2 regions of the Nostoc sp. DSM 114167 genome follow, and region 2 is predicted to be linked to the other one. Evidence: riboswitches for the same ligand, from Rfam matches in the RefSeq annotation. Region 2 holds a riboswitch; the other holds the start of a gene.

Evidence for each region. Region 2 has a riboswitch for cobalamin ahead of NSTC731_RS31220 (energy-coupling factor ABC transporter permease). Riboswitches for the same ligand answer to the same signal wherever they lie in the genome.
Region 1: it holds a riboswitch for cobalamin, as region 2 does, so the genes downstream of both, NSTC731_RS31885 (DUF1636 domain-containing protein) here and NSTC731_RS31220 (energy-coupling factor ABC transporter permease) in region 2, are expected to answer to the same signal.

The regions. Positions count from the first base shown of each region.
Region 1 covers NZ_CP195116.1:7,581,158-7,585,425, reverse strand. Annotated here, with positions in the region: gene NSTC731_RS31890 (alpha-keto acid decarboxylase family protein) at 207-1,883, shown strand; cobalamin riboswitch at 2,366-2,537, shown strand; gene NSTC731_RS31885 (DUF1636 domain-containing protein) at 2,560-2,976, shown strand; gene NSTC731_RS31880 (cobalt-precorrin-6A reductase) at 2,979-3,716, shown strand; gene NSTC731_RS31875 (PEP-CTERM sorting domain-containing protein) at 3,805-4,268, shown strand, end outside.
Region 2 covers NZ_CP195116.1:7,442,230-7,446,497, reverse strand. Annotated here, with positions in the region: gene cbiQ (cobalt ECF transporter T component CbiQ) at 1-294, opposite strand, end outside; gene NSTC731_RS31225 (energy-coupling factor ABC transporter substrate-binding protein) at 291-593, opposite strand; gene NSTC731_RS31220 (energy-coupling factor ABC transporter permease) at 580-1,356, opposite strand; cobalamin riboswitch at 1,383-1,522, opposite strand; partial or broken gene NSTC731_RS31215 (hypothetical protein) at 1,787-1,879, shown strand; tRNA gene NSTC731_RS31210 (tRNA-Met) at 2,245-2,318, opposite strand; gene NSTC731_RS31205 (peptidoglycan DD-metalloendopeptidase family protein) at 2,484-4,268, opposite strand, start outside.

The DNA.
Region 1 (4,268 bases), 140 kb from region 2:
CTTACAAGAAATACTTTTAATTCTTTAGAAATAACTATTTATCTTGATTTTTAACCTTCCGGTAGAAGTTCTTCTTAGATAAACGTCTATGATTATGCTCAGTTTTTAAGCTGAACGGCAAAAGTCACAATCCTATTCTTACTTCAGAGATACGCATCTAAGTTAAAGTTTTCATACTCTAAAGGGGTAAAATTTGGGCTTGGACAATGGCAAAGTTTACTGTTAGCGACTATTTATTGCTTCGTCTGGAGCAAATCGGCATCAAGCATATCTTTGGCGTTGCTGGAGACTATAATATGGAATTTCTCGACTATATTGTTAACCACGATGGCATCGAGTTAATTCCTACTTGCAACGAACTTAACGCATCTTATGCTGCCGATGGTTATGGTCGGATTAATGGTGTTGCGGCATTAGTAACTACCTTTGGTGTTGGTGAACTCAGTGCTATTAATGGTGTCGCTGGCGCTTATGCTGAACACGTTCCGGTTGTAGCGATTACTGGTGCTCCTGCAACTAAAATTCAAGCTCTTGGTTCACTTGTCCATCATACGTTTGGTACTGGTGATTTTTCAATCTTTGCCCGAATGTATCAACAGGTAACGGTGGCTCAAGCATATTTAACAAAGGAAAATGCAACAACGGAAATTGACAGAGTTTTAGGTATCTGTTTGCTGAAGAAATTACCTGTTTATATTTCCATACCTATGGATGTTGCTCTCACAGAGGTTTCTGCACCATCTGATTTGTTTATACCCCCTGTATTTCAGAGTGATGGCGCTACAATAGCAGAAATAGTTGATGTCTGTGTAAATATACTGGAAAAAGCTTCCCAACCTGTGATTATTGCTGATATTGGTGTAGCTCGTTATCACTTGCATGAACAATTGCGAGAACTGCTAACAGCTACCGGATACCCTTATGCCACGATGAACATGGGCAAAGGATTGCTAGAAGAAAGCCACCCCCAATTCATCGGCATATATAATGGTGCTGCCAGTGAGGAATCTGTTAGAAAACGTATTGAGCAAGCAGATTGTGTTTTAACTATCGGTGCTTTGATGACTGATTTCAACACAGGCAAGTTTTCTGCCAAACTCGATCCCAGCCAAACTATTGAAGTGCATGGGGAGTATGTAAAAGTTAAACATGCTTTATACAACAATGTCGCTATGGCAGATGTGCTTTCTGCTTTAAGCCAACGGTTGCAGCACCGCGATCCTCAAACGCTTTACTTCAAATCAGCAACAGAGAATTTAGATCCTGGTTTTATAGAGCCTATCGTTGGCGACTCTTCGGCACCGATTTCGCAGCAACATTTTTGGTATAGATTTGCTCATTTTCTCCAAGAAGATGACATTATTGTTGCCGAGACTGGAACTTGTTTGTTTGGCGCTTCTACCGTTCCTTTACCAAAAGGAGCTACTTTCGTTGGGCAAGTACTTTGGGGATCGATTGGTTACTCTGTTGGTTCATTACTTGGTTGTGCGTTGGCGAAGCCCACCGCAGGTATCGCTGCATCACAACGTCGCTCCATCCTACTAGTTGGTGACGGGTCTTTCCAAATGACTGCACAAGAACTTTCAACCATCTTACGCTATAATCTAAAACCGATTATTTTTTTACTCAACAATGATGGATATACTATAGAGCGTGATATTCACGGTGAACGTATGCCCTATAACGACATTCAACCTTGGAATTATCATCAGCTTCCTGAAGTTTTCGCTGGCAATGCCTGGGCAATTAAAGTTAGTACCGAATCCCAGTTAGACAAAGCATTACAAACAGCTCAACAAAACCATGACCAACTTGCTTTTATTGAAGTTGTCATGGATAAAATGGACAGCCCAGAGGTTCTGTTGAAAATGTTACAGCAATAAAGCAACATACTGGCTCATCAACTTACATCTAGTTCTCTACCTTGGCTTGATTTATTAGGTACAGAATACGGCGATGCTTTGTGTTGTTCCCTCAAAATTGTAGATGTCCACCCCTTAAGTTCTAACTGATACAGTTAAAGTAACGTGAGTTCGACAAGCCCTTTTTTGACCTCTCCCCCAACCCCTCTCCGACACGGAGAGGGGAGCCAAAACCCTAATCTTTCGTTGCTCCTCCCTTTGCCTGTGGGAGAGGGAGGTTGTCCGGGAGAAGTTCATCGAACTCCTAAGAAACAAGGCAGGAGGCAGGAGGCAGAAGTTAGAGGGGAAGAGGATTTGACTTGTTTCTTTCGCCCTTCCCGCAGGTGCGCCTCCGTTGGAGACTCACGTTAAAGTAGTAAAGATGCACAGTATTTTATCTGGTCGTCCAGTTTGAGCGTGAGCGCAAAGTTTGCTGTTTCGTATTCTCCGATAACCCTAGTGTATGATCGATAAGGTTATTCGGTTCTGGTGGGAGTCAGCTACCAGAGGTAACGGGGAAAGTTCGGTGCAAATCCGGCACTGTCCCGCAACTGTGAACTAATTTGAGATTCAGGAACTAAATCGAAAATCTCAAATTGAGTGAGTCAGGATGCCCGCCGAAATAGATTTATTAGTTTCACATATCTGCGAGGTACAGATGACTACGACTGTAAATATTTCCCCAACCAGTCCAATGGAAGTTGCTGAACATACTTTATTTGTTTGCAAAACCTGTGCCAGTGTTTGGCAAAATGGAAAACGCTTAGGTGAAAGTGGTGGTGAAAAACTTTTACACCAACTTCAGCAGCTGGCACAAGATTGGGAGTTACGAGATCGATTCCCGATTCAGGAAGTTGAATGCATGAGTGCTTGTAATCGTTCTTGTGTAGTTGCCTTTAGTGCCAAAGGCAAATTAACATATTTATTTGGTGATTTAGCCGTTGATGGGAGTGCGTCTGCGGTATTGGAATGTGCTAGTCAATACTATGCTAAAGCAGATGGTTTGCTGCCTTGGTCAGAACGTCCAGAAGCGATGAAAAAGGGGATTTTAGCAAAAATTCCACCTTTATCTTAATGATGCGCGTTTTGATTCTGGGTGGGACAGGTGATGCAGCAGAATTAGCTGCCAAAGTTACGACTATCCAAGGGTTAGAAGTAATCACCTCTCTAGCTGGCCGCACCCGCGAACCGTCAGTACCGCTAGGCGATTTACGGGTTGGAGGCTTCGGCGGTGTGGCTGGATTGGCTAGCTATCTGCGAGTCATGCAAATCGACTTATTAATTGATGCAACCCATCCTTTTGCTAGTCAGATTTCCTGCAATGCGGCAGATGCAGCAACGGAAGTTGGAGTTCCCCGTTTGATGTTAATCCGTCCGCCTTGGGAAAAAGAAAGTGGCGATCGCTGGATTGAAGTTGACAGCGTTGCAGCCGCAGCAACCGCGCTGCAAAATCAGTCAGAGCGAGTGTTTTTGACAGTTGGTAAACAGGAACTCGCCGCTTTTGCTCATTTGGAGAAAATTTGGTTTTTGATGCGGATGATTGACCCTCCTAGCGATGATGCTTTAGTACCGCCGGGGATCGTATTGTGCGATCGCGGGCCTTTTACCCTCAATAATGAAAGACAAATCCTGATTCAGAATAACATTGATACCATCGTCAGCAAAAATAGCGGTGGCGATGCGACAAAGCCCAAGATTATTGCCGCGCGAGAACTGGGCGTGAAGGTTGTGATGGTAAATCGTCCACCTGTACCGCCAGGGGAACAGGTTAGTAATGTTGATGCTGCTTTGGCGTGGTTATGCAATCGCTGTTAGTAAATAGCCAAGATTGATAATACTATCTTTCCTTCCGTATAATACACGGGAGCCTTCTACAAGATCCGCGATCGCAGTAACGACTTCCATGAAAAATCTAGCTTTATCTGCCATAACCCTCGTCACCACATCTGGATTAGTTTTCGGGACAATGCCATCTGCTTCTGCTTTAAGTTGGAGTTGGAATTATTCTGGTACTGGCATAGAGGCGAATGGTACTTTCACTACTAATGACACCCCTAATGATTTGGGTTTTTACTTAATTACTGGAATTACTGGTACGCGAAATGGTGAAACAATTACTGGTTTGCAACCCGCTGGGACTCCGATCCCAGGAAACGAACCTTTTAATGTTGATAATTTAATTAGTCTTAATACTCAGCAGTTAACAGGTGATGGTTTTGGGTATTCCACTTCGGGAGGAAACTATTCTAGTCCATTTTTTGCAAGTTTTTTGCCGACACCAGGTTATTTAGAGGTATTTTCTGCGCCGCCAATCATACCAGGTTTTGAAAATTTAGGATTAGAAGATAGTGAGTTACCTATTAGTTT
Region 2 (4,268 bases):
CGAATCTAATTTGACGCTTTGTAAATCAGGAATGGCAACTCCATTTACCATCAGGGCTGGTAAACTCGTCAAACAAAAAACTATGGTGAACGTTAACAACCGAAAATAAACTCCAGCCGGAATTCTTGCATAAATTACTGTCCAAATACTCATCCAAACTATGATTAAAATTTGTACTAGCGGATGGCTGGCAAGGGAAATAGCAAGAGTAGTAAATGCAAAAATTAGTTTATGTTCTGGTGGCAATCTCCGGAGTCTATTGGTATAAGCTAAAGTGTCTATTTGCAGGCTCATTCTTCACGTTTTTGTTGTTGGGAACGTCCTTTATACAACCCAATTGCATAACCGACTACTCCAGCACCTAAAGCTGCTTGTGAAGCAAATAATAAACTTTCTATTTCCCCACTAGCTGGTTCAAAAAATGATTTAAACCAGGGTTTATATCCAGGTTGGATTTCAGTAATTGCTTTTTCGGCTTTGTCATCGGAACCTGTAAATTCGCCACCACGGACAAATATTAACGGTGCAACTGCTAAAGCTAATACAGCTACTACCAACAGCCAGTTACTCAACCCTTTTTTAGACTGATTCATTTCTTTGGGGTTCCCGTTTGATTAATTTCAGCAATTCCAACTCTTGAGGATTATAAGATTGCAGCCAGTTCCACACCAATACAGTTAGCAACCCTTCACTAATTGCTAAAGGGACTTGAGTTATGGCAAAAATCCCGGCGAACTTGGTAAATGAAGCGAGAAACCCACCAATAGGTGCAGGAAAAGCTAAGGCGAGTTGGATAGAAGTGATAACGTAAGTGAGTAAATCTGCGATCGCAGCTGCTAGAAATATCGCAATTTTTTGTTTACCACCCAACTTGATTGTCAGATTATATATCCAGTAAGCGGCAAATGGCCCAGCGATCGCCATTGAAAAAGCATTTGCTCCCAGCGTCGTTAAGCCGCCATGCGCTAGTAACAAAGCTTGAAACAACAATACTAAACTACCCAAAACCGTCATAGTCAGGGGGCCAAACAGCACCGCACCTAACCCCGTCCCTGTAGGATGAGAACAGCTACCCGTGACGGAAGGGATTTTTAATGCTGACAGCACGAAAGTGAAAGCACCAGCCAGGCCTAGTAGCAGTTTTAGCTGTGGGTTAGCTTGGGTAATGCGAGTCAGACTACGCAATCCTAATAAAAAAAATGGTAATGCCACAATCCACCAAAAAATCGCCCACTGCACTGGTAAAAAACCTTCCATAATGTGCATAGCGTAGGCGGGCTTGGGTAAACCAACTACTAGATAAAAACTAATAACTCCCATCAGGCTTAGACTGACTAACGCCTGTTTTCTTTTCATAACCTGTACCTCGCAGATTTATGTAAACGAATTGATTCTAACCGGCGGGCATCCTGACTCACCTATTTTAGGTTCACAGTTGCGGGACAGTGCTGGATTTTCACCAGACTTTCCCCCTTGCGTCCGATGGCTGCTCCCCATCAGAACCGATTGGAGTAACTATATCACTATTACCAATTTTGAACAGCGATTTTTTCTTAATACAGCTGCCGCAATACGGTTCAGTTAAGGCTCAAACAGTTGTAAATTAGGTATTGCTTCCAAAAATGGAAATCAAGTACGGTGTATCTGAAAGAATTCTCATTAATGTATTACAAGATACAAAATACTGAGATATTCAAAGCAATAGAGATGGCTATTCCAGCAACTTCAATCGAAGAAGCGATGCCTTCGGCAAGCCGCTAAGAGCGTCTACGCTAAAACTAAGGTCGAAGAGGAACGTCATCGCTCGTTACCAGCACAACTGGTAGTTTGCTTGATAATAACAATGAGCCTGTGGTCGAGAGATGCAATGCGGGATGTACCTATTTTCAGGAGTGTCAGCTAAATGTAAAGATAAATATTTCTGATTAGTATTAATAATCAAACTATAGTAAATCTTAATCTTATATCATGTCCGGCTAATCACTTATGATTACCGGATCTGTGCAAAAATCCCAAAAGTCTCTTTCCCCCTGATCCCAGCAAGAACTGCCCTCTAAATGATAAGTCTTCAACCGGATATGATATTAAACGACCTTTCAGGGCTTCAATTCCAACTTTCATGACTATCACGCTGTTGAATGAGCATAGTCATTTGATAGTCAAAAGAGGCTTATATAGCAATTCAGCTCCCTAGTACTACAAATGCCTAGAAGCTGAAACACTTATATTATCTTACTTTTAAAATGGCTCAGGTCGGAGTTGAACCAACGACCCCAGGCTTATGAGTCCCGTGCTCTAACCAACTGAGCTACTGAGCCATGTTTTTCAAAATCATTAACTACTATAGCATATAAATTTGCTCAAGACTAGTCTGTTTTGCAATTTTGTTAGAACTTTCATTCTTATTGAGGTAATAAAAGTAGAAGAGGGAGGTAAACTCCCTCAACTAACAAAGCAATGATTTAGTTAAAGACAACTAAGAATTACAGGCGTTGTGGTAGAAAGGCTATTGGGTTAACAGCACCCTTGCCTGATGGATGAATTTCAAAGTGGCTGTGTGGGCCAGTGCTGTGACCAGTAGTACCCATTAAAGCAATTGTTTCTCCTTGATGTACCTGTTGACCCGGTTGCACCAGAATCTTGCTGTTATGAGCATAGCGAGTGCTGCTGCCATCAGGATGATGGATTTCGACGAGGTTGCCGTAGCCACCATTGTTCCAGCCGGCTTTTTCTATCGTACCGTCAGCTGAGGCAACAACTGGCGTGCCAGTGGAGTTAGCAATATCAATTCCCTTGTGGGGTCTTCCCCAACGCATACCAAAGCCAGAAGTGAGAGTACCCTTCGTTGGCCAGATATAAGCCAAAGTTGAACTAGATGGAGGAGGCGTAAGTTCGTCAATGGGTCTGGGAAGATATTGATCCACTGCTGCCAAAGGCGGTAATACCTGTGGAGAAACTGTGGTTCCTCGCATCTTTCCTAAAGAGTCAGAGGCATTTACTTTTCCAGGAGGCGTTGCCACCCTTGTCGCAGATTGAGTCCGAGAGGGAGTCCACTGGCTAGCAGAACCTAGATTAGGCAAGAATTCTGGGTTTACTGCTTCGGTAGGGCGTACAGTAGTACGCAATTGGGGCTTAGGCTGAACGCTATAGTTAGCCCGAATCGGTGTCGGAACTGGAATTGGTATTGCTACACTATTTGGTCTAGATGCAGAGTTAGGTACACTGAAATTATTGGGCGTAGAAATAGGAGTGAGTATAGCAGCATTATTTGCTTCGATCGCTGCTGCTGGCACAACTAAATTACCAGACTGTTGAGCGCGATATTTCTGCTGTAATCTCTGGATTTCCGCTTGTAAGCCCCGCAAACGGTCATTATTGTTATTGTTTACCCTTGCTACCCTATTTACTGGTGTCTTCGGCTGTTGCATTTCGGCAAAAGCTTGTGGCACTGGAATATCACCACCGACGCCATTAGACTTAGCTGTCGGGGGGGCCGTTTCTAAGTCGGTTGCACTATTTGCCTGAATCTGTACAGTTACCGGTGCAGGGACGGCAACGCTACTGTTGTCGGCAATAGTTGGTGATGGTGAACTAGGTAGATATGAGTTAGCACTACCAATATTCAAAGGGGAGGTAGCAACATTAGGAGTTTTGCTAGACTCTACAAAAGTCGGCTGATTCGCTACAGTTGCCTCAACTTTAACGGTAGGAATTTGAACCGCAGGAATTTGAACCGCAGGAATTTGAACCGCAGGAATAACTAGTTTTTGACTAATTCGCAGTTCATTGGGATTATTGAGGTTATTTGCTTTAACTAGTTCTGATACTGAAGTGTTGTATCTGCTGGCGATCGCTGCTAGTGTATCTCCAGGTTTAACTTCATAAGCTGTATGCGTCGAGGAGGCAATCACTATTGGCGCCGATGGTACAGATGCAGTGTCTCTTGGCTTCTGTTTTAACTTCGATACCAGGTTCGCTTGGCTTGCATCGCTAGAAGTATCTGACTGGACTGCTAATGCAGTCTTCTCAACCACAGTTGTCGGCTGCGCCAATTCTATATCAGCTTGTGATAAATTTTTGGTCTCTCCAGACTGCAACTGCGCCAGACTCTTTCTTAAGCGGTTCGATTTTTCTTGTAAGCGATTTAGTGCGAACTCTTGTTGCGCCTTAAGTTGTGCATTTATTTCACTGTTAACTGCGGTTGACGTTGCCACTGTTTGTGGCTGGGCAGTTAGTGATGTATTTGTACTATCAACACCATCAGCACT